2 regions of the Synechococcus sp. Nb3U1 genome follow, and region 2 is predicted to be linked to the other one. Evidence: riboswitches for the same ligand, from Rfam matches in the RefSeq annotation. Region 2 holds a riboswitch; the other holds the start of a gene.

Region 1 (14,875 bases), 1.3 Mb from region 2:
CCAAGACTCTTGCTACGGCTGCTCGATAAATTGACGCTCCTCATTCCCAGCAGGATGATTTTGACAAAGCAGCCCCCCTCTCTGGGGGGGTTGTTGCTAGCATTCTCAAAAGAATCTAGACCGTTCAGGCCCTTGACCTGAGCCGGTTCCTAGGATGGGTTGTTCTCAGACTCCGGTTGTGAGTCTTGTGGCACCGGAAGGGATCCGATCCGGAGAGTTTCCATGAGTCGATTGCCCCAAACCACTGCCCATGTACAAATTACCCGTTACTCCTGGCAGGAGGGTGCTATCGAGGGAGAAGTGAATGCCAATGGTTGGGTTTGGCACTTTTGCTGGTGTTTTCGAGCCGGGGAGCTCAAGGTCGAACCTTCTGTGGGCCGGGCCCTGATTCGAGAGCCCTTGAGCCGCTTTCTAGAAAAATCGGACTATTTGTTGGAGCCAGGCAGTAACTACTCGTTTGTGATTCGCAGCAGCCTCTAGAGGCTTTCCCCATCTCCAGCACTGTTGGAGCAGGTTCCGAGGGAAGGAACCTGTTAAAGTGACTGGCAAGATCGTGGATCCATAGGGATCCCCTAGAGTGGATGCGGTTGTGGGGAGGAGTCAAGATGACAGGGGCTGAGGCAAACGGCCTAAGGCGGGCATTCGGAGTATACGGTAGCCCCAAAATGGGCATATTGCTGCTGTTGGGCTTTTCTTCAGGGTTGCCGTTGTTGTTGATCAACACCACCTTGAATGCCTGGCTCACCCAAGCGGGCTTGACTACTATCGCCATTGGTTTGTTTAACCTGCTCAATTTGCCCTATTCCTTTAAGTTCCTGTGGTCCCCCTTTTTGGATCGGTTTTTGCTGCCCGCACCGGGATCCCTGCGGGGCAGTCGGCGGCGGGGGTGGATGGCTCTTACACAAGTGCTGTTGCTCCTTAGTTTGGGTTTGTTGGGTTTTCAAGATCCCACTCAAACCTGGCTAGAGGGATTGGGTTTAGAGGAGCTAGCCCAAACTTGGCCTGGTGTTACAGTACTGACCCGCCCAATTTTTGGGGTGGGGCTTTTGGTGGCTTTCTTTGGGGCTTCCCAGGATATTGCCGTGGATGCCTACCGTACTGATGTGTTGGAAGAGCGGGAGATGGGAGCAGGGGTGGCCATTTTTGTGTTTGGCTACCGCATGGCTTTGCTAGTGAGCAGTGGAGTGGGGTTGATCCTAGCGGACTATCTGCCCTGGTGGCAGGTGTACGGCATTATGGCGCTGCTGATGTCGATCGGGGTGGTCACCTCTTTTCTGGCTCCGGAACCGGAGAATAGCGCCCTGAAACCCACCTCTTTGCGAGCTGCCATCCTCGAGCCGTTTCAATCCTTTTGGCAACATCGCCTCGCTCTGGTGATCCTGCTGTTTGTGGTTTGCTTTAAGCTGCCGGATAGTCTGGCGGGACAAATGACCCCGACTTTTTTGTTGCAAACGGGGTTTAGCACCAGCGACCTGGGCATTATTCGCAGTTGGGTTGGCTTGTTTGCCACCTTGGCGGGGGCTTTTGTGGGGGGAGAGTTGGTGAGCCGCATCGGCACCTATCGCTGTCTGTTTATCTTTGCGGTCTTGCAAGGGATCGGCAATTTGGGCCTAGGGGCGATCGGGTTAGTGGGACAAAATTACCCGCTGCTGGTAGGGGCAACGATTTTTGACAATATGGCCGGGGGGATGGGCACTGCGGCCTTTTTGGCTTTTTTGATGAGTCTGTGTGATCGACAATTTAGCGCCACTCAGTATGCCTTGCTCACCAGCGTGTTTGCCGTCGGGGGAACTTTGGCAGGAGCTGTATCCGGTTATTTGGCTGCTGCGGTGAATTGGCCGATGTTTTATTTGATCACCGCGTTCACGGCTCTTCCAGCCATGATGTTTCTGCTCTGGATCGGGCCTTCCACCGGGATCCCTTTGGCAACTCCAGCCCTGGTTACCGAGAGCAGAGAACCACCGGCAGAGCCTGGGGAGTTCTAGGGAATAACGTCACCTGGGCTCCTCAACGCGAGGGAAAACCTATCACAAGGTCAGGTGCAGTGACTTGTCAGAGCATCGGGATTCTCCACGACTGGCCCTAAAGGGATCTGCTCCCTCTCAAACCAGTTCTTCACCGAGGTTGGCAACATAACGGTGAAGTGCAGCGGCGTCAGATAACCTTGAACTCAACACCAGTAGTTCTCGACCGTCCGCTGCCACGCAGTGTTAGCTGGCTTTCTCCACAGACCATCTCGGCTTATCCTTTACTAATATTAAAGCTCTTGGGCAAAGGCTAAGATACGCTGATATAGCTGAGGGCTGACGCGAAAACCGGCTTGGTTAATCAAGGCATCCATAACGGGTTGAACTTGAGGGATGAGGCTTCTTTGTTTAGCTACGAGCAGAACACCCAGGATACCAATGATAGACAGCCCAAGCCGAATAGCTTCTTGTCGTCCCAAGCGTTCATCAATGAGCAAATCATCGGCTTGTAGCTCAAATGCCAACGCAATAGCATTGGCTTCTCCGGCATCGAGTCCCCGTTCTTGTTGAAGCTGGTCGGCAAGTTCGGAGTTGGTGAGGAGTTGAGCTTGAATCCAGTTCAGTTGAAGAATGGCTGGAATGGTGGGATTGCTGGCGGCTGCGAGTTCGCTAGCAACAACGTCCGGAATAATAACGTTTTGGTAGAGGGCTTCTAGCAACCAGAGGTGACCGACAAGGGCAAGATTGGAAAGGGCAGAGGTATCGCTGACAACGATCATAGCCAGCCCCGATCTCGCAGGTGCTGAACATCTTGCTCAAAATCTTCCACATCGTAATGTACGCAAATGCCACGGTCTGCCAGCAGCTTTTGAAAGTCCATGAGTTCCATCCCAGCGATTTTGCTGGCGCGGCTGAGGGAAATCCGCTCTTGCTGAAATAGGGCAATAGCAATTTCACGAAGCCAGTCGCTTTGGTTAAAGGTTTCAGTTTGGCTGAGGCTATCAGGTAGGTTCAGAGTAATTTGCATAGGGTTGTCCTCACGCAATCACTTTTAATTTTAAGTCTGTGACTGGCATTGTGTACCTATCTTATTACCCTGAAGTCTATTTTTGCTCTGATCGGCAATTTTACGGGAAGAAGTGCAAAAACTTGGTGATGCCCCAGATAACGGGAACCAAGATTTTGGAAGTGCAGCATATTGAGATAACAAGCCCAATGTGAGTAAACCGTAACCGAGGGGCAAGGACGAAGAGCACTGGTCTCCGTCCACACCCAGTAATGCTTCAGAAATCAGCTAGAAATCGAGAGTTCTAACTATGTAGGTCAGTTTGTAGAGCGATCCGGATCCGGCGATGTCCTTGGTGCGTTCGCCACCTGCCTCGTAGTCGAAGATTTCTACGGTGCCAAGGTTGTCGTCGCTACCAAGGTCTTCATCATCGTAAAGAGTGATTCGGGTGACGGTATCAAATGCAAGAACCAGGTTTAGCGGAACCTCGTTGCCTGTTGATATTGAAAAATATCCATCATCTCTATTTGGCCAAATCTGACGACCATCCTGTTGCATCTTCACTTCGTCAGTCAAATTATCTTGGGGATTTTCGCATCTCAACCTTATAATTTTTACCGCAGCAGCAGCCATCGCTTTCCTCCTATTAGGTACAAGCTAACGTTCCGGCCGAGCGGCTGTAAGCAACTTTAGTTAAAAACAACCAATGTTGTCAGTCCGCTCCAGTCGGGTTGTTAGCTAAGATTATCTCTGACTGAGAAATAGCTTTGTAGGTAGTGTAAAGTGAGCCGTTTCGTTTCGGTCACTAGACGTTGCCGAAACGATTTTTCCTGCCCAAGGGCAAGCCATAGTAATGTACCAATTGCTTTGACCAGTACAAAGGCGATCGCCTCATAGTCAGCCCGGTCTAGCGCTGCATTGCGATGAGATAGGGACAGGATCATATCCTCCATCAGTTCAGCGTCGGCCTCCGCTTCGATGGCATCCAGTTCGGGCATCGTCCCCTGCACTTCCATAAAAATGGCGTAGTAGCCGGGATGCTCGCTGAAAAATTGATCGGTGATATCAATGATCCGATCCACGTAGATAGGCAGTGGCAGCTGCGCCATATCAACCGGATCGAGTGCTGACAGTCGCTGGTGCAGCAGCTCGCCGTAGCGCAGGGCCAACGCCTGCAAAATGGCGGCCTTGTCCGGGAAGAACTGATAGAGCGACCCGATCGACACCTTGGCACCCTTAGCGATCGCATTGGTGGTGGTGGCTCCGTAGCCCTCGGTCATAAACAACTCTGCCGCCACATCGAGAATGCGGTTGACCCGCTCCTGACTGCGAACTTGGCGCGGCTGGCGGCGCATGCCAGTCGGGTTTACTGAGCTTGCATCCATTGAGAAACATACTTTTCGGATAATACGTGATATCAATTCTCTAAATACCCGCTACACATAGAGAATCGACAATCCAATCCCACTGAGTCAGCGATCGCAGCGACTCAGCCGACAAACCCACTGGCTGATGGCGTGCTGGAGTTGGCCAACATCATCAAAGTGAACCCAAGCTAGCTCCCGCTTGAGTTCCCGCCAGACCCGCTCAATGGGATTGACCTCAGGGCAATAAGGCGGCTGAAACACCAAGATGACATTGTCCGCTATCGTCAGGTTCTGAGCCGTATGGGCTGCGGCATTATCCACCTGAATCAGATGTAAATCATCGGGGAACTGAGCCGCAAAGCTGTGCAAAAACGCCTCAAAACAACAACTGTCGAGATGAGAAAACTCGACCATCCACGAGGCACCGCTCAGCGGTTCCACGAGACCGTACAGCCACCGATACACAAACTCCCATTGAATTGAACCCATCGGCTGCACCCCAAAGCCCGTCAACTTGCGATGTTGAACCGTCAGCAGTCCGACGCGGCTCTCATCGCTGCACCAATAGCGGATTCGCCTCCTGTAGCGTTGTCTCAAGGCTGGCGGAAGCGACTGGCTGATCTGGGCTGCAAGGTTTGCTTAAAGGATTCGCACGCCCCAGGAGTCTGCTTCTTTGACACCGGACGGGGCACTTTGAGCTTCGCTTTGAGCCGATAGCGCACCGTCTTATGCACCGTCTTGTAGGGCACCCGTTGACCATGCACCGCTGCGAGCCACTGCTGCACCGCTCCATAACTGCTAAAGCCTTCTGGATCTTGCAGTTCCCGCTCTAAAGATGCCAGGACTTCACCGCTAATCGCTCGCGGTCGTCCACTGCGAGATGCTACCTCCACCAACCCTTCGAGTCCACTCTGTCGATACTGGCTCAGCCACCGAGACACGGTCGTGCGATGGCAACCGCTCAGTTGGGCTAACTGCTCAACACGCTTCGCTTGTCCTGTTTTGAGCCACCACAACACCTGTACTTTACGGCGCTGTGATGACCGTTGCTGTTGTTCCAAGACGGCTTTTAGTTCTTCTGCTGTTTCAGCGATATCGATTTTGAGGACTCCACTCATGGCGGTTAGCTCTAACGTCTTCTTATATGTAGCAAATCTTCGGAGATTTGATATTAGGCCTACCGCAACTTGCCCGCCCCAGCACTGAGCAAAAAATAAGGATCCCTACCACAGCAGGGATCCCATTCTTTAATCAAGATTGAATTGAGCAATCGCCACCTACAACACCGTATCCCGGCGAACCGAGAGATTCTGAATGCGGGTATCTTCCGCTGCCGGGGTATCGGGATCCGTAAATACGCCAATTTGCTGTAGATATAGGCTCAGAGCATTTTGTTCGCTGCCGGGGGTATCGAAGGTGATACCAGATCTGGGAGCCAGATCCACCTGATTGATATTCGAGAAGCTTTTGAAGGGATAGTCATCCCCACCGTTGGCCAAGAAGCCTAGTGTCACCATACGGAAGGTGCGGTTGGGATCCCCTTGCACCTGGCCATTTTGCACCACAACATCCCGCCCAGTGGGGGTATCGACCCGCAGCGAGAGCACCCGGGATCCCGGCGGACGAGAAGGATCGAAACTGAAGGCAAAACCACCAATTTGCGGGAAGCGCCCGGGCGTCGCACCCGGCTGAGTTTGAGCCACCCCATGCTCGGCCACCTGTTTCAGCTCACTAGCAGTCACCGTCAAGAGAGACAGACCATTATTGAAGGCCAGGGAACTCTCAATATCCAACTGGGAGATTTGCCCAGACTGCTTGCCCGCATCCGGGTTGGCCAGGGGAGGGATCCGTTGCACCGGCTCACCACCGCCACCACCCGTGGTCGCTCCAATCGGAGCGCGAATACCACCGCCATTCTTGAGGGAGATTACCGTGCTGGGGTCAATGGTTTTGGCGTAGGCCAAGTTGGCATCGGCAGTTAAGTTACCCAGGTTGGTTTCTTCAGTACGCACCTCAGCCCGCAACCCATTCAAGAAATTGGTGGTGGAGCCAAAGGTACGGCCATCCTTAGCACGGATGATATTGCCGATATCGTTGGCAACCCGTAGCACATCGGGATTGGGGGTGCCTCCCACCGCTGCTACCCCTTGGTCATCGGTGGCATAGGCCCCGCTGAGGGGATCCACAGCACTGATCACCCCATTAGCATCAAAGCTAACCACCAAGCGACCGACATAGCGGTAGTTGGAAGCCGCATTCACCACCGCCACTGGCTGCCCACTGGGAGAGATGCGCAAAATAGGGTAGTCACCGGTGCGGCGATCCGGCAGATCCGTGCGCAAGCGATCTTGGGGCTTAGCGAGCACACGGTGGGATCCGCCCGCGATAATGACATCCACATTCCGCAATTGGCTGGCCAAGTTCACTTCGTTTTGAAGCTGCTGCAAGTGGGCCAGCAGAAAGATCTTGTTAATGCCCTGAGCGGTTAGCTCATCGACAAAAGGCTGCAACACAAAAGCATTCACTTGGTCGGTCTCGTCAAAGCTGCCCTCAATGGTGACCTCAGGCCCAGGGCTAGAAATCCCTGCCAGACGAGTGGTGGTGGCCCCCACCAGGCCAATTCGCTCTCCACCCACCGTAATCACAGCGGTTTTGGCAATTTTGCCACGAATAGAGCTGGCCTCCTGGCCATTGGCAGTCAGATCAGAGCTGGACAGCTCCCCGGTGCCACTAAAGCTAAGGTTGGCACTCAGATAAGGAAAGCGAGCCCCAGCATAGCCACGCCCACTGTCGGGACGAATCAGGTCGCGGATTTGGCGAGTGCCCTGGTCAAACTCGTGGTTACCAAAGGCGGAAGCCTCAAATCCAATGGCATTGAGGATTTCGATATCCGCCTTGCCGGGAGTGCGGTTATACCGGCTGTCAAGAGAGGGATCCGTGCTGGCGTTGTAGAAGGGACTGGGAATATAGTTGTCGCCGCTAGAGAGCACTACCGTATTGGGAAATTGGGGGCGCAGGGCGTTCACCACCGCTGAAAAACGAGGGGCATCCTGCACCGCCGCCAAAGAGGCTTCTAGGTCGCTAGCATGCAGCACTTGCAGGGTAAAGGCCGGCGGCTGAGTCGATAAGACCACACCGGGATCCGTACCGATAAAGCCTGCACCGCCGCCGGTAGCCACTGAGCTACTACCGCTGCTACCACAGGCACTGGCCCAGCTGAGCAGGACACACAAAAGACCGATCCATAGGGATCTGGCCAAAGGGTTAAAACCGACCCAGACCCATCCCTTTTCAGAGGGAGATCGGGGCGCGAGACGAGATGCTTTCATAGCGATTGGTTCACTCCATCCACAAGACAAGGCGCGTTCGCGTTCACGCTACCAGGCTTGGGGTAGAGGTTTTGCTATGGCAAGTTTAAGCTTGGATCAAGCTGAGGTTAAGCTTCCCGTTCATGGACTTCGGGATCCCAGCCATACTGCTGCAAATCCACCCGCTCTTCTGAGTTAAAAGGGATCCCTTCCGCCTCCAAAAGAACTTTTTGCAGGTCATCTTGGCCCATGCGAAACGGCGAGTAAGAAATGCGTCCTTGGGCATTGATCACCCGTTGCCAGGGAATATCCGTCTCTTCCCCTTGCAGCCGAAACAGGGCATAACCCACCTGCCGCGCGTAACCGGGATAACCCGCCAGACGGGCCACTTGTCCGTAGGTTGCCACCCGTCCAGCCGGGATCCGCCGAACAACATCATAAAAACGCTGGTAGAGATTAATAGAGGGCGGTTGGGGAAGCACCTGCTGCTCCGCATCGTCTGCACGAAGGGGATTTTAGCCTTTAAGGACACCAGCATTGTTGGTTGTAGGAAACCCGTGCAAGAGCTGTATTCAAACTTGGCCGAGAATGGAAGGAGCCGTCCTAGGGTAAAGAAGCCATGAGCTATTTGATCGCAGTATTGCCGGATCGCATCGCTGCCGAGGCTGCCTATGGCGCCCTGGAAAAGGCAGGATTTTCTCTAAGTCAGCTCAATCTTTTGGGAAGAGGCTACAAAACTGCCGATGACTTTGGCCTGATCGATCCAGCCCGGTCAGCCCGTCAGCTGATGAATCGTATGGCGGTTTGGTTGGTGCCCTTTGGCTTTTTAGCGGGGATCGGGTTTAGCATTTTGAGTGGGTTAGAGACCTTTGCTTGGGCGGGATCCGTTGGCAACCACCTAATTGGTGGACTGTTGGGTGGGGCAGCAGCGGCCATGGGAAGTTTTTTTGTGGGGGGCGGGGTGGGCCTGAGCAGTGGTTCGGGAGATGCTTTGGCCTATCGCAACCGATTGAACGCGGGCAAATATTTGCTCGTTCTGCAGGAAGATGCCGATGTCCGCCTCCGAGAGGCAACTCGCATTTTGCGGCAATTCGAGCCGGAGACTCTACAGGGCTACACCGAGCGCCCTTGAAGATCCTGAGATCTCTCAACGATACATCTAATCTCAGCCCACCCAGAGAGGGGAAGTTCACCGAATGTCATCGGCGGTGACGGCCAGCTGTGATAGGGTTGCGATTGCTCTTAGGGTTTAGGGATCCAACAGAACCCAACTCCAGAGCCAGCGGTTCCGGCGGGGAGCAGCCGTCGGAGGTGAGGGGGAAAGTACGGTGCAAGACCGTCGCTGTCCCGCAGCTGTGAAGGGTGATTTCACCCCAGCCAGAATGCCCGCCGTCTGTTGCAGCTAACGCAATTTCTATTCTGCGAGGTACAGAAGTATGTCTCCATTTTGGCAGGGATCCCTGGCGGGATCTCGCGGTTCTTTTGGTTTGTGGGCCAGACCCTTCCTCAAGATTGTTGGGCTCGGGGTGGGATCCCTATTGGCCCTATCTTGCTTGGCCCCGGCGTTCGCCCACCATGCCTTCGGTGGGGAGATCCCGCAGGTGTGGTGGCAGGGGTTCCTATCGGGGTTGGCTCACCCGCTGATTGGGTTGGATCATCTGGCTTTTATTGTGGCCATTGGGCTGATTTCCGCCGGTCAAAACTGGCGCTACGGGATCCCGTTGGGGTTTGTGCTGGCGGCTCTGGGGGGAACGGCGCTCCACATTGCCGGTATCGATCTGGGGCTAACGGAACTGGGCATTGCCGCTTCGGTCGTGATCTTCGGGCTGCTGCTGGTACAGACGCGGCAGGTGCAGGGGTGGGTGCTGCTGCTGTTCGGATCCCTGGCGGGGTTGTTTCATGGCTATGCCTACGCCGAGGTGATCATCGGGGCGGGATTGATGCCTTTGCTGTCCTATTTGATTGGGTTCACAATCACCCAGTACGGGATCGCGCTGGTGAGTTTGTTGGGGGCGGAGTTTTGGGGATCCCGTTTTCCTGGGCTGAGGCGCTGGGCAGGATGGGGCATTACGCTGGTGGGGTCGGTGTTTCTGACCTTGGCGGTGGTGGGCTAACGGCATGCACTCAATCTGCTGCTCTCTTGCGCTGGGGATCCCTAATCCAGTACAAGGATAACGGTGAAGATCTGTAACAACGAGGGGAAGACACATGGAGCGCACCTTTATCGCCATCAAACCGGACGGTGTGCAGCGGGGCTTGGTGGGCACCATCATTCAACGTCTGGAAAGCCGAGGCTACCAATTGGTGGGCATGAAGCTGCTGCAGGTGAGCCAAGAGCTGGCGGAAACCCACTATGCCGAGCACAAAGAGCGGCCCTTCTTCCCCGGCTTGGTTCAGTTCATCACCTCTGGGCCGGTGGTGGCGATGGTTTGGGAAGGCAAGGGCGTGGTAGCTGCCGCCCGCAAGCTGATCGGCAAGACCAACCCCCTCGATTCAGAACCGGGCACGATTCGTGGCGACTTCGGCATTGATATTGGCCGGAATATCATCCACGGCTCCGATGGGGTGGAAACCGCCCAACGAGAGATCGCCCTCTGGTTTAGCGACTCAGAACTGGTGAGCTGGACGAGTATCGCCCAAAGCTGGATCTACGAATAGCCTCAAGCCCCAGGTTCATACCGCGATCACCAACCGTGCCCACTAAGGCGCACTAAAATAGATCAGCGCCCTGGCACAAGGCTTGAACCCTCCTTTGAGGCGAACGGCTTCTCCTGACTCACCCTTTATGAATCGATTGGACACTGCCCCTCTCATCCCATCCGCCCCAACCTCTAAATCCATTGCCATCCTGCACCTAGGCTGTGAGAAAAACCGGGTGGATACGGAGCATATGCTGGGCTTACTGGCTACGGCGGGCTATCGGGTCGATGGGGACGAAGAGACTGCAGATTATGTCATCGTCAACACCTGCAGTTTCATTGAGGCGGCGCGGCGCGAGTCGGTCAGCACCCTGATGGAGTTAGCGGTACAGGGCAAAAAGATTGTCATCTCCGGTTGCTTGGCCCAGCACTTTCAACAGGAACTCTTGGATGAGATCCCGGAAGCAGTCGCTCTGGTGGGCACCGGCGATTATCACCAGATCGTGCAGGTGATCAAACGGGTAGAGCGGGGGGAACGGGTGAATGCCGTCACCGCCGATCTGGACTATATTGCCGACGAAACGGTTCCACGCTACCGCACCACCCATGCTCCGGTGGCCTATTTACGGGTGGCGGAGGGCTGTGATTATCGCTGTGCTTTCTGCATCATTCCTCATCTGCGGGGCAACCAACGCTCCCGTTCCATTGACTCAATTGTGCGGGAAGCGGAACAACTGGCGGCCGAAGGGGTGCAAGAGTTGATCTTGATCTCCCAAATCACCACCAATTACGGCCTAGACCTGTACGGAGAACCGCGGCTGGCCGAATTGATCCGTGCTCTAGGGGAAATCGACATTCCTTGGATCCGCATGCTCTACGCCTACCCCACCGGCTTGACCCCCAAGGTGTTGGAGGCGATTCAGGAAACCCCCAACTTCTTGCCCTACCTGGATTTGCCCCTGCAACACAGCCATCCAGAGGTGCTCAAGGGCATGAATCGCCCCTGGCAAGGGCAGGTGAACGACCGGGTAATTGAGCGGTTGCGCCAGGTGCTGCCTCAGGCGGTGCTGCGAACCACGTTCATTGTGGGGTTCCCAGGGGAAACGGAAGCGCATTTTGGGCATCTGTTGGAGTTTGTGCAGCGTCATCAATTCGACCATGTCGGGGTTTTTACTTTCTCTCCAGAGGAGGGCACCCCCGCCTATGATCGTCCCGATCCAATCCCAGAGTCTGTGAAACAAGAGCGTCGGGAGCGGCTCATGCAGGTGCAACAGGGGATCGCCTTCCGACGTAACCGTGAGCAGGTGGGCCGAATCGTGCCTGTACTCTTGGAGCAGGAAAACCCCCAAACCGGAGAGTGGATGGGTCGTTCCCCCCGCTTTGCCCCTGAGGTGGATGGGGTGATGTATGTGCGGGGCGGAGGATCCCTGGGATCCCTGGTGCCGGTCCAAATTACCCGTGCCGAACCCTATGACTTGTTTGGCCAAGTGGTGGCTGCCCCAGAGGAGTTTAGTTGGAGTGGGCGGTAGCACGTCCGTGGATGGGCGGTCGGGAGATCAATGGATCAGCCTTTTGGAGATTAGCCTTTTAGCCTACACTGCTAGTGCGTTAACTTCTGTCCCAATGGAAGGATTTCCGCAGGCGAAAGGGGCTCAGCGAAAGAGGAACCGGGAATGGCCACACAAGATGAATTGAAGCAAGCTGCCGCTCGGGCTGCCGCCAATAAGGTGCAATCTGGCATGGTGGTGGGTTTGGGTACGGGATCCACCGCCGCTTTTGCGGTCAGTGCCCTGGCTGAGCGGATGCAGACGGAGGGGCTGCAGCTGATCGGGGTGCCCACCTCGGTTCGTACAGCCGAACAAGCTCGTTCCCTCGGGATCCCGTTGGCCACTTTAGAAGAGCAACCCCATTTGGATATGGCCATCGATGGGGCTGATGAAATCGAGATCGGATCTTTGAATTTGATCAAGGGGGCCGGTGGGGCCTTGCTGCGGGAAAAGTTGGTGGAGGCCAGCGCCGCAGCGCTGATCATCATCGCCGATGCCTCGAAAAAAGTGACCCAGTTGGGTACTCGATTTGCCCTGCCGGTGGAAGTGGTGCGGTTTGGGTGGAAAGCCACCTTTGCCCGCGTGGAGGCGATTGGGTGTACCCCGGTGCTGCGACTGAATGAGAAAGGGGATCCCTACCTAACGGACGAGCAGCACTACATTCTCGATTGCCAGTTTGGCCCCATGACGGATCCTGCCCAGATTGCCGATCAACTGAAGGGCACGGTTGGGGTGGTAGAGCATGGCCTGTTCATCGGCATGGCCAAAGAAGCCATCATCGCGCTCCAGGATGGGATCGAAAGCTTGGTTCCCTCTTGAGTGTTCTTGGCGCAACAGGAAAGGCTAGGCCCAACTTTATCCCAAAACATTGAACGACATTCGCAGCACCTCCACGCCCAGGGGCTTAGCCATCGCTCCAGCCTATTTTGTATTTTGTATAGAATGGTAGGGAATATCTAGGTATGGTGGCTATCCCGGTGCAATTGTGGGTTGGATCCCTAATGCTGGATGAGTAGAACGGGATCCTAGAGAATCCCTGCTCCATTCGGTGAATTTGCCATTTCAAGCCCGGTCGTCTTTTCGCTTCTTCATCTAGCCTTTCGGTGGGGATTCGAGTAAGGATAGAGGAAGTGAGGAGTGTGGCTCACCTGTGGGTGAGGGTGGTTAATCATGAATCGCGTTCAGGGGTTGGGGCATTTGCCCAATTCGCCCGGGGCCTCGTTTGGGAAAGATAGTCTAGCGTTTCAGACAGAGAGAGCAGGCAGCTTCTGGTTGCGGGCTAGTAAGTTTGGGTTTCCGCCAATCTCCAGTCTGTAGGAGAGGATGAGTCGGATCATGCCACGACGGGTTCCTTCTACGCCGCCAACTCTGCCTGTTTTGGGTGCCCTAGTACTGGCTCTCTCTGCTTGTGGCAATCTCTCTTCTTCGACCCTGCCCCCCAGTGTTGTTCCGCCCTCAGCTCTACAACCGGTTTTAACCCCCAGCCCATCTCCGCCTGCGGCGGATGCTCTGACTCTGCAACAAGCCCGTCAGGCCGGTTTATCGGTGCCAGACAACCGCATTGTGCTGTTGCTCCAAGAACAGGGATCCGACTTGGTGGCACAGCTACCGGCCTCAGAAGTGGATCGTTGGCTGGCTCGCACCTCTGAGTGGCCGGGGGTAGAAGGGATCGACCTGAGCATTACCCGGGGCTCCTATCGCCAAACCGCCACTGCCACCCTGCGCCAAGGGCAGCCTGCCACCTTCACCTTTACCCATCCCCCCGCTGGGGAAGCGGAGCTAAGTGCCATCGCCTATCGAGGCTCGACCACTCTGGCGCAAGGGAAGGGATCCCTGACCCTTTCTGCTCGGCCCAGCGGTTCTGGCGGCAGTACCAACAACAGTGCCAGTCGCCGCCTTTCCCTGTTGGTGCTCTCCGAGGTGGAAGTGCCTTTACTCCATGCCAGATCTCCAGAGGTGACTCCGGGGCAACCGTTGCTGCTCTCAGGGGAAAATCTGGAACGGGTGGAAGCAGTTCTCTTTGCTCCGGTCACCAGCCCCAATCGACCCTTAAGGGGAGAGATCCGCTCCCGCAGCGATGGCCGCCTGACGGTGATGCCCCCTTCTTCCCTGTCGGGTTCTGTCTGGGTGGCCCTTGCAGATGCTTCAGGGCAGGGCCTGGGCACGCTCGTCCTTGATTGGCCGGTGGCGACGCCTTCCCCCAGTCCCTCTCCCACACCCACCGCCACAGTAACGCCAGCTTGGATCGTAGAAACCTTACCGATCAGCAGTACTTCCATTGCCAACGCTGAAACAGAATCCCCAATCTCGGTGCAAGAGATCGGCGGCATTGCCGTGGATCCTGAGGGGTATCTTTACTTGACGGATGCAGCCCAAAACTTGATCTTTCGTCTCTCTCCCGAGGGAGAGCTGAAAGTTTGGGCAGGTACCGGCACAGCTGGCTACCAGGATGGGGCAGCTGATCAGGCACAATTCGACGCGCCTCAAGGGCTGCTCTGGGATCCCGAGGGGGGGTTGTGGGTGGCCGACAGTGGCAACCATTGCCTACGCCATATCGACAGACAGCAACAAGTCACTACCTTTGCTGGCACCTGTGTGGCCGGATACCGGGATGGGGATCCCACTCAGGCCCAATTTCGTGCGCCATTTGGGCTAGCGCTGGGGCCAGATGGCAGCCTTTATGTTGCGGATCGGGCTGACCACCGCATCCGCCGCATCACCGCTGAAGGGGAAGTCACGACTGTGGCCGGTACGGGGCAGGCGGGATCCGCGGATGGCACGGCAGAGCAAGCGCAGTTGTCTCAACCAACAGCCATTGCCGTGGAAGCCAACGGACGGGTTTGGATCGCGGATCAAGGCAACCATCGCATTCGGGTGTTATCGCCCGGCGGGCAACTGACCACCTTATCGGGGCAAGAGGCGGGCTATGCGGATGGCCCTCTGACGGAGGCCCGCTTTCAGTTCCCTAGTGGGCTGGCCTTTGATGCCACCGGGATCCTCTGGGTGGCCGATCGAGAGAATCATCGCATTCGTCGCCTCAA
Region 2 (14,875 bases):
CTTGGGCACCGGCAATGACTTGGGTACGTTCCCCCGCTTGTTGCTCCGCCAGACGGGCTTGCAATTCTTGAATGCGGGCTTGGGCCTGTTGAATGCTGCTGGTCAGATCCCCATAATCCATGCGGGCGAGTAACTGCCCTTCTGTCACTTCATCCCCTTGATCCACGAATAATTCCAGCAAACGCCCCGACTCCCGCGGGCTGACATTCACCTGGCGAATGGGCTGCACCTGCCCACTCACCCGCAGGCGTTGGGTGAGATCCGCCACCTGTACGGGCACAGTCAGGGCTTGGAACCGTTGTGCCATCTGTTGCTGGAACTGCCGCTGGAGAAAATATCCTCCTGTACCTAAACCCGCCAACAGCAAGCCGGCAACCATCCAGCCGATGGGCAATCCTCTTTTTTTCCGGGATCCGGCCTGCGCAGGGGGCAGGGGCGGTTCTAAGGGTTTGGGAAGGGATTGGGATCCCGTCTTTGGCTCATCCGTATGCAGGATCACAGAATGTCTCCCATTCATAACAAACGCCCCGACTCCCGCGGGCTGACATTCACCTGGCGAATGGGCTGCACCTGCCCACTCACCCGCAGGCGTTGGGTGAGATCCGCCACCTGTACGGGCACAGTCAGGGCTTGGAACCGTTGTGCCATCTGTTGCTGGAACTGCCGCTGGAGAAAATATCCTCCTGTACCTAAACCCGCCAACAGCAAGCCGGCAACCATCCAGCCGATGGGCAATCCTCTTTTTTTCCGGGATCCGGCCTGCGCAGGGGGCAGGGGCGGTTCTAAGGGTTTGGGAAGGGATTGGGATCCCGTCTTTGGCTCATCCGTATGCAGGATCACAGAATGTCTCCCATTCATAACAAAGGATTGACCTTTCTTTAGCCTATTGGAAAGATTCAGGGGGCGTAAACACGGTTTCCCGCATCTTAACTGGGTCGGGGATCCCTCGCTATGCTGACCCCCTGCAAACCCAAAAACAAACTCTGTACAAGGAGGAGGATGGGTTGTTATTATGATTAACTGCCAGTAGCGCGGGAAGGCCATGAACGCTCAAGAGATCATCCGCTCCATTGAAACGGAACAAATGAAATCGGATCTGCCGGAGATCCGTATTGGCGATCAGGTGCGAGTTGGGGTTCGCATTCAAGAAGGCGGCAAAGAGCGGGTACAAGCCTTTGAGGGCACGGTCATCGCTGCTCGCAATTCCAGATCCAATCGCACCATCACCGTGCGTAAAATCTTTCAGGGAGTGGGAGTGGAGCGAGTTTTCCTGATTCACTCTCCCCGCATTGAGTCGATTAAGGTGCTGCGTCGCGGTAAAGTGCGCCGGGCCAAGCTTTTTTACTTGCGGGATCGGGTGGGCAAAGCCACTCGCATCAAAGCCAAAGTGGATTACAAAGAGCAGTCGCTGTAATGGGCTTGGGTGCGGCTGGTGTAGCTGCTAGACTGGGATGAGCTAGATGAAAAGCTGGTCAGTTTCCAGCCGATGCGTCCTTAGTTCAGTTGGTAGAACGTCGGTCTCCAAAACCGGATGTCGTGGGTTCAAGTCCTACAGGACGCGCTGACTATCAAACCCTTTTGATCGAACCAACCGGTTCCACTATTGACATCCAGCCTTTTCCAGTGTTATCTGACACAGCAGATTCAGGTCAATCCCTTGCTCCATCAGGTTTTTTGCCTAGCTCAAGGGTATGCGTAAAGTCGGAAAAGGCGGTAGATTCTATTGCGTCCGTCGCCGAGGGCTAGTTCAGCCCCCCAAGTTGCTGCATCCCAGATGGCGGCTGGATAACCGTACGGGTCAATACCTCTACGTCCTGATGTCCTCGGATCCTACCGATATCCCCCTAGGGGGCTTGGTGAATACCAAGGGACAAGTTAACCTGAGTAACTCGGGCAGACTGGGGAAAGCGCGGTGCAACTCCGCCACTGTGACGCAACTGTGATGGGATCCCTCCCTCAGCCAGAACACCCACCTGCCCCTATCCCACATCCCTTGCGATTCACAAGGAACGGAGTTTTCGTGTTTGATCTGCTCAGTACCCCACCCCTGCCCCGTTCTACCCCTGATCCGTCGGGAGCAGCCCTGCCTCTGTTGCTGATTGGCCATGGATCCCGAGACTCAGAAGGGCGGCAAGCTTTTTTAGACTTGGCCCAAGCCTACCAAGCCCTCACCCCCCACCGGCCTGTGATCCCTTGCTTCTTGGAGTTGACCGAGCCAAGCATTGCCCAAGGGATCCAACAGTGCATCGCCCAAGGGTGGCAAGAAGTGGTGGCGTTGCCGCTGCTGTTGTTCGGGGCACGACACAACAAGTTTGATGTGACGGTGGAATTGGATCGGCTGCAAAGCTTGTATCCGCAGCTGCGCATTCATTACGGTGGGCCACTAGGGATCCGCGTTGAAATTCTGCAGCTGCTGCGAGACCGTTTGAGTGCTCTACTGGCCGCTCAACCTATTAAAATCCCGAACTCCGAAACGGTGCTGCTCTTTGTCGGTCGGGGATCCAGCGATCCAGAAGCCAACGCCGAAACCTGTAAACTGGCCCGTCTGCTTTGGGAGGGATCCGGTTTTCGAGCCGTTGAGACCTGTTTTATCGGCATTACCCATCCGCGCCTACCGATGGGGTTGGAACGGGCTTTGTTGTGGCAACCGCGGCGGGTGATCGTCTTGCCCTACTTTCTCTTTACCGGAGTGTTGGTGAAGAAAATTATGGCGACTCTAGAGGAACACCACCGCCTTCATCCAGAGATGGACTGGCTGGCTCTACCGGAACTGGGCATCGTCGATACGGTATTGCAGGGTCTGCACCAACTGGAACAAGAAGCCCGCCAGGGCCAAACCCAAATGAATTGTCACCTGTGCAAGTTTCGACTGGCAGTGAGCCAATCGGCAGGTGCCCAGCATATCCACCACCCTCACGACAATGCTACGCATCGCTCACACGATCACAGCCATTCCCATAGCCACGGTCATCACAACCACAGCCACCCGGCGGCGGCGGATCCCTATGCGCAGCTAGAGGATTATCATCAACGGGCTTGGCAAGTCCCCTAGTGGGGGCGGAACCCTTAAAGCAGCACCATCAACCCAACAGCAACCACCCCCCCAATCACACCCCACACCAACTGCCAGAAGGGATGATGACTGGTCACAACCTGGCCTTGGTGGTTTTGGAAGCGGGCCAGATCCATCCAGGAAGCCACGCCACGCCGGAACCAACCCACGGCGGATCCCTGCTCACCGATCAACCCCTGCACCTGATTGGCCCCAAATAGGAAGTTGCCCAGAGGCCCAAAGCGAGAGGCATAGCGCAAGAAGATCATCCCTGACTCATCCTGAAACTTCAGATCTGAGCCAAACCGATAGCCAGCATCGCCTCGCCCGATCACCTGTCCTTTCAGTTGCATCGGCAAACCGCGCAAGGGGCTGGCATAGGGGTTGCTCATTGCCTTCAACACATTCAATGCCGGAGGATTATTGAGGCTGGGGTACATCACCGTCATTTTCAGCAACTGCCCTACACTGCCTCCCATAACAATTAGCCCCACGAAAATGCCGAAGCGATCCGCCATCAACGCCGGGATCCCCAGCAGTGTCCCCAAAATCATCCCCAACCAAACAGCATTCAGCAACACCACATCCAGTACAAAGCCCCCGTAAAGCTGTTGACGGTTCAGATGTTTGCCCTGCGCCGCCACCGTGGCCATATCAAATTCCACCGGCAAATCCAGTTGTTCGGCGTAGGTACCCAAGGCGCGAACCCGTTTGCCCGTTAGGGGATGGGTAGAATTCAACTCCATCCACCAAGCCCAGGGGTTAAACAGATCCCACAAAAACACCTTGCCCACCTGCCCGGGATCCGCAGTCACCCGATAGGCGGTGCCGGCCGTTGTAGCAGCCTTGGCATCGTAAATGCCTAGGGCACGGGTACCTTCCAGGAGGCGCGAACTGCGCTGGAGGGCTTCCTCATCCTGTTCCCGTTCCCCTTCCTCCACAATGCCATAGGCGATCTTCACCAAAGCCCGAGAAAGCGCATTGGGATTTCCCGTCACTTCAGCAGCAAAGTGATCGGCGAAGTATTCTCGTACCCGCGAGAGGTAAAGCAACAGGTAGGATCCGGCCACGTAAAAGATATAGGCAATGAAGGCGAGGGAGCGGATATTTTTGGCCGCTTTGCTGTTCTCCCGTACATCGCGCACATAGCTATAGATCAAGTAGGTGATTTGCACCAGCGTGGAAGCCAAGGTCATGACGGCAAAGTCCCAGTGGATCACGTGCCCCAGCTCGTGGGCGTACACCGTCGCCACTTCTTCATCTTCCAAATAGGTGAACAGCCCTTCGCTAACGACGATGCGGGCGGTGTCCGGCAAGCTGCCGTAGGTGAAGGCAGTGGGGTTTTGGTCGCGGATCAGCCCCAACTTCGGTTGCTTCAGCTTGTGTTTTTGACATACCCGTTCGATCACCTCCACCGCTTCTGGGCTACGCCGTTTGATCTCGGCTAGGCTCACCCATTCGGTGCCATAAAGCCAGCCCTGGGTTAAGTCCATCAAAAAGGGTGACAAAAAGAAGATCAGCCCATTAAAAGCAAGCGTGATCAGGATGGCGAAGATGAGATAGGCAAAGGAGAAGCCACCCTCCAAACTGGCAATTATTGCCAGTGAAAGCACAAACACCATCCCCAACAACAGGCCCACCGTCACTGCTGAGGCCGCTGTGAGGTTACCGGCAAAACTGGCTAAGGTGAGCGAGATCCCCATCTGAGGGGCACGATGGCTGCGTTTCAACTGTCCTGTAGTACGGTTGGGAGTAGGCGGCACAGATTCCAATTCCGTCAGGGTGGTGCTGGGGTTAAAGCAGTATCGGCTTAGCCAAATGCTCAATAGGCGCAGTTGGTGCTGATTTAGGGTTTTCAGAGGTTCTAGCCACAAAGCTGCCTCCACAGACAGCATCACCGTCGAGACCGAGGTGGGGTTCTCAAACAGCGTGGGCAGCAGGGGCAAGATCTCGCGCTTCTGTTCGGCAGTGAGGCGGTGAAAAGCCAGGATGGCCTGACAGAGCAAACCCGGCGGCTTGGGCAAATCGGTGGTGAGGAGCAATCGATTGTCAGTAAAGCAAAAGCGGCTTAGATCTAGAGGCTCGTCAGGCTCCACCTTCACAGCTACGGGATCCGGGGCGGGGGGCTGTTGGAGCTTGACCTGAGTTTTCCAGTCGGCGGCGTGTTGGCCGATCGGGCGACTGTAGAGGGCTAACCTTTTGACCTGTGGATAGTGCGTAGAGACCGTGATTTGGAACCAGGAGGTGAGTTCTTCGTAGTCGAGGATGAGATCAGCAGGACGATTGATCATCACCACCACGGCGTAGGCCTCTGATTCACTGTCCCGAATCGGCTGGGTTTTGACCTGGAGTTTCAGGTGTGGGTTTTGTAGCGCTTGTTCTAGCCACTGAGTGATCTGCAGCTCGTTCATAGCCATCTCCCAAGTCTAAAAGAGCAGCCATTCGCCACCATCGGCCTTTACAGTGGCTATTGTGACATTTCCCCTTGCAAGTGGGATCCCTCCCAGATCACAGACGACCTGTACACCTCTGCGGCCCTATTGGGTGAACGATGCCTTTCTCCTCTAACAGTATGGGATTTGATTCTTTCGGATTTGGTAGTGCTATTCGTTCTCTGTGGGGGTTGGAGCCGCAGGCAATTTTTTTGAATCACGGCTCCTACGGTGCAGCCCCAAAAAGGGTGTTGCAAGCTCAGAGTGCTTGGCGAGAACGCCTTGAGGCTCAACCGGTACGGTTTATGGGAGAGGAACTCCCCCAAGCTTTGCGGAGGGCAGCAGCAGAGTTGGCCCATTTTGTCGGGGCTGAACCTGAAAATCTGGTGTTTGTGGAAAATGCCACCAGCGGGGTGAATGCTGTCTTGCGCTCCCTCTCTTTTCAGCCGGGGGATGAGATCGCTTTTGCCAACCAGGGCTATGGAGCGGTACAGCAAACGATTCGGTGGGTGTGTGGCAGAACGGGATCCCTTCCGGTTGAGGCGCAGATCCCCTTTCCGATTGCGGGCCCGGAACAGGTCATTGCAGCCTTCGAGGCGATCCTCAGTCCACAAACTCGTTTGGCGATCTTGGATCACATCACATCACCCACAGCCCTGATTTACCCATTACCTGAGCTGATCAGCCTCTGTCGGGAGCGCGGGATCCCTGTTTTGGTGGATGGTGCCCATGCCCCAGGGATCCTCCCTCTAAAGCTGGAAAACCTGGGGGCCGATTGGTATACCGGCAATGCCCATAAGTGGTTGTTTGCCCCGAAAGGCTGTGCTTTTTTGTGGGTGGCTCCTCATCAACAGGCCCAAACCCACCCGACGGTGATCTCTCACGGGTATGGGCAAGGGTTCACAGCCGAATTCGATTGGGTGGGTACACGGGATCCCAGCGCTTGGCTGGCGATCTCGGCGGCATTACAGTTCATTCAGGAGTTGGGGGTTGAGCGGATACGGCAGCACAATCACACTCTGATGAAGCAGGCGCGGCAGTTGCTTCTAGATCGTCTCCAGGAGATCCCGCCTGTTCCAGAGGACATGTTGGGTTTTATGGCCACCCTTCCTTTGCCGCCGGTTTGGCAGCAATGGATGCCGGAGCAGCTTTTGTCGATCCGGGCCCGCCAGTTGCACGATTACCTTTGGCACACGCACCACATCGAAGTCCCGATCATCCCCTTCGGAGGGCAGCTTTGGGTTCGCATCTCTGCTCAGCTCTACAACTATTTGGCGGAGTATGAACAGTTGGCACTGGCATTGGAACGGCTGCCCGATGGTTTTGCGGTGTAACGTGGTGCAAAGTCAGAAAACCTTAGAACCTCTGTGAAGTCGGAAAAGGCTGTATCTCAAACTCCGGCCCAGTGCCACCAGGCCCAGCCCAGCCCCACCAACAGTGCCGTCATCCCGTACAGGAATCCCACCACCCGTACCTCCGACCAACCCCCCAGTTCCAGATGATGGTGCAACGGAGACATGCGCAGCAAACGTTTGCCTTCACCCGTTTTGCGTTTGGTGTACTTAAAGTAGCTCACCTGCAGGATCACCGACAGCGCCTCTACCACCAGTACCCCGCCCATCAAGGCCAAGGCCCACAGTTGATCTCCCAGCAGGGCCAAACCCGCTAGCGCTCCTCCCAAACCCAGAGATCCGGTATCGCCCATAAATACCCGCGCCTTGTGGTGATTGTGGGCCAAAAACCCCAGACAGGCTCCGCTCAACCCAAAGGCCAGCACCGATAACTCCGGATCCCTGTGGATCAGCCCCAATCCAAACAGCAGGATAGCCACTACCCCTGCCGCCAAGCCATCCATGCCATCCGTCAGGTTCACGGCATTGTTGGTTCCCACCAGCACAAACACTGCCAACGGCCAAAACAGCCCACCCAAAGAGAGGGTACCCAGCCCCGGCAACGTTAGCCCAGTCGGGATTCCTTGCCAGGCCAAATAGCCACAAAACAGCGCCGCGATCCCCAACTGCAAAAACAGCTTTTGTTGGGGGGATAACCCCTTGTTGGATTGCTGCCGGATCACCTGCCAATCATCCAGCCAACCGACAAACCCAGAGGCCAAAGTGAGTACTCCAATCGCCAGCACCTGGGGATCCCAACCCGTCCACCCCCAGGCCACCAGTAGCCCCACAGGTAGAAAGCTGATCCCCCCCATCGTTGGTGTGCCCGCCTTTTTCAGGTGAGATTGGGGTCCTTCCTGGCGAATCACCTGCCCCGCTTTCCACCGCCGCAACCAGGGGATCAACAGGGATCCCAGCACACCAGAGGCCAAGACACTCGCCCCAAAGGGGACGAGCACCCACAGACGTACTCCGACCAACAGGCCCGTGAGCGCCAAGCCCAACCCCAAGGAGAGCAGCATTCCCCCCCCCGCAGCCGATCCCCCAGGCGGCTCCACTGGCCCCACAGACTCTGGGGTAGACCAGGACTCCGTCTCGCTGACACCCACGGGATCAGCAGAGGGATCCGTGAGGGGATCGGACAAATCAGGCCCAGAGACAGGTACAGGATCCTTCACAGCCATAGCCTCCAACACACCCCAACAGCCCCCCAAAAACTCCGGCGGGAGAGCCCAGAAAAACTCTATCTCGCCAGAGGCTCAGATGCGAACGTCGGTTGTGAAGGATCCCTTAGAGTGCACCCCTCAATAGGGCCATTTCCAATTGCGCACCTCCGGTAGATCCTCCCCGTGCTCCTGGATATAGTGTTTGTGCTCGACGAACTTGTTATGGATGATCTGCTTGATGTGAGCCCGCTCGTACTTGAAGCGCTCCACCCGATCCAACACATCATCTGCCAAGCTAAAGCGATCTACCTCGTTGAGGACACACATATCAAAAGGTGTGGTGGTCGTACCTTCCTCCTTGTAGCCGCGCACGTGTAGGTTGTTGTGGTTGGGACGGCGGTACGTGAGGCGGTGAATTAACCAAGGATAGCCGTGGAAGGCGAACACAATCGGCTTATCGGGGGTGAAGATGCTGGCGTAATCCACATCGCTAATGCTGTGGGGGTGTTCGCCAGGGGGCTGCAACTTCATCAAGTTCACCACATTCACCACCCGAATCTTGATATCCGGTAGGTGCTGTCGCAAAAAGTCCACCGCCGCCAAGGTTTCCATCGTCGGCACATCGCCACAGCAAGCCATAACCACATCCGGCTCGGATCCCTGGTCATTGCTGGCCCATTCCCAAATGCCCAGACCTTGGGTGCAGTGCTTGATGGCTGCATCCATATCTAGGTATTGCAGGGCCGGCTGTTTGCCCGCCACCACCACATTCACGTAGTGGCGACTGCGCAGACAGTGATCCGTAACCGAGAGCAGGGTGTTGGCATCCGGGGGCAAGTAGACGCGAATCACATCGGCTTTTTTGTTGATCACATGATCCAAAAAGCCGGGATCCTGATGGCTAAACCCGTTGTGATCCTGCCGCCACACATGGGAGGTGAGCAGGTAGTTCAAAGAGGGGATTGGCCGCCGCCAGGGAATATGACGAGTGGTTTTCAGCCATTTGGCGTGCTGGTTGAACATGGAGTCTACCAGATGGATAAAAGCTTCGTAACAGGAGAAGAATCCATGCCGCCCCGTTAAGAGGTAGCCCTCCAGCCAACCCTGGCAGGTATGCTCACTGAGAATCTCCATCACCCGCCCATCGGGGGAAAGGTGATCGTCGTAGTCGTAGGTTTCTGCCACCCAGGTGCGGTCACTGGCTTCAAACACCGCATTCCAGCGGTTGGAGGCGGTTTCGTCCGGGCCAAAGATGCGGAAGTTACGCTGATCCTGGTTGATCTTCATCACATCCCGCAAAAATTGTCCCATGACACGGGTGGCTTCCGCCTCGGTGGTGCCGGGGTGAGGCACAGGTACTCCATAGCGGCGGAAATCCGGCATTTTCAGATCCCGCGTCAGCAGGCCACCGTTGGCGTAGGGTAGTGCCCCCATGCGCTTTTCCCCTTGAGGAGCCAGTTCTTGCAACTCGGGGATCAGGCGACCCTTTTCATCGAAGAGTTCTTCCGGTTTGTAGCTGCGCATCCAGCTTTCTAGCAGTTGCACATGCTCGGGCTTGGAGGCCATTTCCGAGAAGGGTACTTGGTGAGAGCGCCAGTAGTCTTCGGTTTTTTGGCCATCTACTTCTTTGGGACCTGTCCACCCTTTGGGGGTTCTCAGGATAATCATTGGCCACTGGGGACGAGTGGGATCCCCTTTGCTGCGGGCGTTATGCTGGATTTCCTGGATTTCATGGATGACGGTATCCAGGGTGGCAGCCATCAGCTGGTGCATTTCCGCCGGCTCGGAGCCTTCCACAAAGTAGGGCTTGTAGCCATAGCCCACAAACAGGCTTTGCAATTCCTCATGGCTGAGACGGGCCAAAACGGTGGGATTGGCGATCTTGTAGCCGTTTAGGTGCAAAATCGGCAGCACCGCCCCATCGTGGATCGGGTTGAGAAACTTGTTGGAATGCCAAGAGGTGGCCAGGGGGCCGGTTTCCGCTTCGCCATCCCCCACTACGCAGGCCACCAGCAAGTCGGGGTTATCGAAAGCAGCTCCAAAGGCATGGGAGAGAGCATAGCCCAATTCGCCTCCTTCGTGGATGGAGCCAGGGGTTTCCGGGGCCACATGACTCGGGATCCCGCCAGGGAAGGAGAACTGCTTGAAGAGCTTTTGGATCCCTTCTGTGTCTTGGCCGATATTCGGGTACACCTCGCTGTAGGTGCCCTCGAGGTAGGTATTGGCCACCAAGCCGGGACCACCATGGCCAGGGCCAGTGATGTAAAGGATGTTGAGGTTATCCCGTTTGATGATGCGGTTCAGGTGGACATAAATGAAGTTCAATCCTGGTGTGGTGCCCCAATGCCCCAAAAGACGGGGTTTGATGTGCTCGAGCTTCAGGGGTTCCCGCAACAGAGGGTTTTTCATTAGATAGATTTGCCCAACGGACAAGTAGTTGGCGGCCCGCCAGTAGGCATCGATTTTCTGCAGTTGGTCAGCGCTAAGGGGTTTTGTTGAGAGCTGTTCTGCCAGAACCATAACCAGACCCATAGGTATCTATACCCTCATGGTGGTTCAGGTTTCATGAATTCTGCGGGGATCTTGTGATCTCTTTTGAATTGGGATTTAGCCCGCAAGGGAACTGCCGCTGGGATCATGCCAATTGGGATCCCTAGAGGATGGATGAGAAATTCAAGCCAGCCGCCTGAGCATCAATCTCACCATGCCCAGATAGACCCAGGCTTCCGTAATTATTCCCAGTGGCTCATTATCTCGACTCAACCGCCGGTTCATACTTAGCCAAGCCTTAGCCAAGCCAATGTTCTCTTTCTCTAATGTTCTCTCCTCCACGGACTCTCCCGTGTACAGCCCTTTCTCTAGTCATCTAGCACAGCCAATCTTACCTATCCGTTACTCGGCCAAGGACACAACTCCAGCCATCATCACAGGAAACTCCTGAAAGGGCTATATTTCTCTTTCATCACTTTCGGGAATTTGATGAGTTTGTGTCATTTCAGCCTACGAGAAATCAAGCCTTTCTCCCAATTTGACAGAAGAGGAATATCTCACCCTGTCTATCAATTTCCTGCTACATACCTTTGGAATTTCTATCATCCTCTATTATCCATAGAATCCGACACAAATAGTATACAGGTTTGTATCGTTACGCTGTTCACACTTTTTGTCGCAGGTCTTTTTGTCGCAGGTCATTCTAATTTTAGATGCTCCTTATTTTCAACCACACCCATAAAGAATGAATACCGATCCACAATCCCGTCCAAATCCAGTTATCTAGCCAGATTTTGCCCAAGACTGGCAATGTTAAGCCATGAGTGCCGCCTAAGAATAATCCTGCCAAGAAAATCATAGTTTGAAATCCCAAGAAACCCAACAATAGCATCAAGGGGATCCAGATATAATTCATCCGCAATTGATCTGGCTTAAAAAGAGGTCGATAGCTAGCCATAAGAGTAACGCTCAGTGTACTAATTCCTAGAACAATACCCCAGGCAAAAGAATCCGGTGTGCGAGGATAATTGTGAAGCAGATAACCGAAGATTTGATTGGAAAACCAGATCATCAAAGTGCTTACTATGGCTTTTGAACGGGTCAGAGTTGTTCCTGTCAGGATTCCAATAGTTACAAAAGGTAAGGTGCACGTGTAGGTGATATTACCCAAGCAGCCAATGGTGGTGAGTAGGCTTGCCCAGAAGTAACCTTGAGCCATTTGCTGACAGGTTTGGATCCAAACGTGGGCTGGGAGCCAAGCAGGTTTTTGCAAAACAAACGAGGTGGATGATTGTAAGCTGGTCATCGTTTATTCTCCTGGAAAAAGATGAGACTTTAGGGGACAATGATGAACCAGATGGCTTTGCACAATTTGCTCGGCAACTTGAGGGGTGACTCGTGTGTACCAGGTACGGTTCCCAGAATAGAAGACCACTGGACTTGGATCCCCCACATACGGGGTTTGCCCTCAGGATTAAGCCGTTGATAAAGGGCAGCTCGGCTCACCAACCGTTGCTTACGTAGCCCAGACGAGGTTTTATTGTAGGGGCCGCCTAAGTGTTCTTCTAAGCATAAATGCAAATGCCAAGTTTCAGTGGCAACCGTCAAATAGCCATCATAGAGCACGCATAAAGAGGGAGGATCTTTAAAGGCAAGTTCCAGCACACCTCCCTCGACAACGTGTCCCAATTGCACCTGTGCCCAGTGCTCCTGAAAGAGGCTGTACAGCAATGGCCCTAAGCAGTCGATGTGGGTAGAGATCCCTTCATAGCTCAGGATCCAGCCCGTAGGAGAAAGATCCTGCCAGGATTGGTAAATTGGGGTAACCCAAGGACTAAAGGCAGCCATCACTGTTCTCCAGTTAGCTCAATTTGAAGGACTATTCAATCTCAATCGGTGGGATCCGAGCAATCACACCTTTTTTAAGAGGACGTTCAGCCCAGGGCAGGATCCCATCGGACTTGGTGAGATACAACTCTGCAGTTTTGAGGATTGAATCGACATCTTTTTCTGGATCCAAATCTCCAAAAATATAGGTGGTCTTTGTGAGGGCAGCCAGCCCAATCACACAGGCATGACTACATCCACTCATGCAGGCTACGGGTTTGAGCTTGAGTTGGGGATTCAGGGGTTGGGATCGCAATTTTTCGAGAAGAATCTCTCCTTGACTGACTCCCTCTCTTTTGCCATTCACCCACTGGGATCCACAGGTGGTGCAGACCCAAAGGTAATGGGTGAGGCTGGGTTGAGATTGAACTTGAGCTTGAGGATCTTGAAGGATCTGGGTCATGGTAGGTTTGGGTTGTAAAGGATGTAAGAAAGCTGGGATCCTTCCTAAGCGTTGATAGTAAAAATGCACCACTAAAATTGACCCCGCAGATTAACTCTCAGGGTACGGCCAACACCGGGATAACCTGGGAATACTTCGTACTGTTGATCCAGGAGGTTATCTACTCCCATTTCTAGGATTAAAGTATCTGAGATGGGGATCCCTCCTTTGAGGGAAAGAAGGGTATAACCAGGGAGAGATTCACTATTGTTATTGTTGGTAAAAAAGTTACCAACTTGATGTAGCAACAGGGATCCATGCCAACCCTCGAAGGAATGATAAGTTAGCCCCAAGTTGAAACTATCCGCCCCGACAAAAGCCAGCTCCTTACCTAGTGTGGCTGAGTTTAGAGCCTCACGAATCCTGGGATTATTGAGAGTATAGTTGACAAAAGCTCTCCAATTTGAATCGAAACGTAGATCCAAGGCGGCTTCCAAGCCGGTATATTCCACTAAACCGATGTTTTCGTAGGATCCTGACGTTTCACTTGTGCTGACAAATGTAATGCCATCTCGGATTCGATTTTGAGAAAAAGTTAGACGAAGAAGACCAATATCTCCCAAAGTCTGATCAAGTCCAATATCAAAACTCTCCCCCCGTTCTGGTCGCAAGCTAGGATTGCCATTCACTTCAAAAAAACCCCGCAACCGAAAGAACAATTCTGAAATCAAGGGGGTACGAAAGCTGCTGGCATAGTTAGCTCGGAGGGTGGTGCCATCCCCCACAGACCAACGGATCCCGATGGCCGGAGAGGTGGCTGAGCCATTCACCAAACTATTAAAATCCTGACGGATCCCTAGGTTGAGATTCAAATTGGATGCTGAATCGTAGTCCAAGCGAGCAAACAGTGCCTGCTGATTGACCCTGTTGTTGTAGTTGACATTGGTGGATCCCTCAGTAAATGAAAACGTGGTATTGCGTCCCGCAATGGAGCGGTAGTCGGCTCCCACTACCCATCGGAGGGTATCACTTGCTTGCCAATCGTATTGCACCTGGGATCCCCAGCCGGTTCTGGCAATAACATCACGGGATCCCTGGGTTTCGGGAGAGCTAAACTGATAGTTGAGATCGTCAAAAAAGACTCTAGCCCGTAGGGATCCATCTCCCTGATCCCAAAGCCAATCTAGATCCAACAACACATCATGGGTGTCTTGAACCGCATCAGGTGAAGGGAAGTTGATACTGCCAGGGACTTGAAATTGCTTATTTAGATATAATCCATTCAAGCTGAAACTGTGATTTTCACTGACTTGCCAGGTGAGCTTAGTCTGGAGATTGTTGTACTCTACTGCTGAGTTTTCTCGGATTCCGGATTGCTCCAACCGAGCAATTTCAAAGGGAAAATCATTAGCACCCTCTAGGCGGCGATAGCTGATCACCCAGCCCAGATTCTCTGCTTGGCCGCGATGCTGGATCCCTTGCTCATTGAGGCCATAGCTGCCAACAGCCGTTTCCAGCAGGGTCTCTGACTCGGATGTGGGAGTTACCGTCACGATGTTGATCACCCCGCCGATGGCATCGGAACCGTACAGGGTGGATCCACCCCCTGGTGCAACCTCAATTTGCTCGATGACATCGCTGCTGATCTGGGACAGATCAAACCCGCCCAAAAAGCCCAAATCGTTGATGGGCCGACCATCCAACAGCACCAATACCTGAGCCGTGCGCCCCCCGCGCATGAATTGAGAGCTGAGTGCTCCCAATTGAGTCCCGGCAGTACCATCGCTGAGGATCCCCGGCAAATAACGCAGAGCTTCCTGAGCAGTTCTAGCTCCCTGCTCCTGGATCTGCTGGCGGGTGATGACATATACAGGCCGAGAAGAATCCCGCAATAACCCCGGGCGACGAAAGGGACTAGTCACCGTCTGGTTGAGAATCTCAGCACTGATACCAGTCTCCAAAACCTCTTCTGGATCCAGTGCTTGCCCCCACACCGGAATCCCAATAACCAAACCTCCCAGCCCAAGGCTGAGAAAAAAAACTTTATTCACAGTCAAGGCTCCCTTTTCCGTGCA

Evidence for each region. Region 2 has a riboswitch for cobalamin ahead of L1047_RS03170 (sirohydrochlorin chelatase). Riboswitches for the same ligand answer to the same signal wherever they lie in the genome.
Region 1: linked by a shared signal. The riboswitch ahead of L1047_RS09690 (HupE/UreJ family protein) and the one ahead of L1047_RS03170 (sirohydrochlorin chelatase) in region 2 are both predicted to bind cobalamin.

What each region holds. Positions count from the first base shown of each region.
Region 1 covers NZ_JAKFYQ010000001.1:2,032,537-2,047,411, reverse strand. Annotated here, with positions in the region: gene L1047_RS09750 (DUF3155 domain-containing protein) at 1-29, shown strand, start outside; gene L1047_RS09745 (DUF3146 family protein) at 223-480, shown strand; gene L1047_RS09740 (AmpG family muropeptide MFS transporter) at 666-1,985, shown strand; gene L1047_RS09735 (DUF3368 domain-containing protein) at 2,258-2,746, opposite strand; gene L1047_RS09730 (UPF0175 family protein) at 2,743-2,994, opposite strand; gene L1047_RS09725 (hypothetical protein) at 3,262-3,606, opposite strand; gene L1047_RS09720 (TetR/AcrR family transcriptional regulator) at 3,708-4,358, opposite strand; gene L1047_RS09715 (IS630 family transposase) at 4,446-4,937, opposite strand; gene L1047_RS09710 (helix-turn-helix domain-containing protein) at 4,934-5,458, opposite strand; gene L1047_RS09705 (bifunctional metallophosphatase/5'-nucleotidase) at 5,618-7,573, opposite strand; gene L1047_RS09700 (MGMT family protein) at 7,777-8,130, opposite strand; gene L1047_RS09695 (hypothetical protein) at 8,268-8,780, shown strand; cobalamin riboswitch at 8,915-9,057, shown strand; gene L1047_RS09690 (HupE/UreJ family protein) at 9,085-9,762, shown strand; gene ndk (nucleoside-diphosphate kinase) at 9,857-10,306, shown strand; gene rimO (30S ribosomal protein S12 methylthiotransferase RimO) at 10,434-11,816, shown strand; gene rpiA (ribose 5-phosphate isomerase A) at 11,961-12,653, shown strand; gene L1047_RS09670 (NHL repeat-containing protein) at 13,170-14,875, shown strand, end outside.
Region 2 covers NZ_JAKFYQ010000001.1:689,078-703,952, forward strand. Annotated here, with positions in the region: gene L1047_RS03150 (efflux RND transporter periplasmic adaptor subunit) at 1-499, opposite strand, end outside; gene L1047_RS03155 (hypothetical protein) at 514-840, opposite strand; gene rplS (50S ribosomal protein L19) at 1,043-1,414, shown strand; tRNA gene L1047_RS03165 (tRNA-Trp) at 1,489-1,561, shown strand; gene L1047_RS16720 (NAD(+)--rifampin ADP-ribosyltransferase) at 1,684-1,803, opposite strand; cobalamin riboswitch at 1,856-1,991, shown strand; gene L1047_RS03170 (sirohydrochlorin chelatase) at 2,021-3,052, shown strand; gene L1047_RS03175 (M48 family metalloprotease) at 3,067-5,463, opposite strand; gene L1047_RS03180 (aminotransferase class V-fold PLP-dependent enzyme) at 5,604-6,818, shown strand; gene mraY (phospho-N-acetylmuramoyl-pentapeptide-transferase) at 6,875-7,897, opposite strand; gene L1047_RS03190 (phosphoketolase family protein) at 8,180-10,561, opposite strand; gene L1047_RS03195 (hypothetical protein) at 11,241-11,837, opposite strand; gene L1047_RS03200 (DUF7676 family protein) at 11,867-12,379, opposite strand; gene L1047_RS03205 (DUF1636 domain-containing protein) at 12,411-12,821, opposite strand; gene L1047_RS03210 (TonB-dependent receptor plug domain-containing protein) at 12,893-14,851, opposite strand.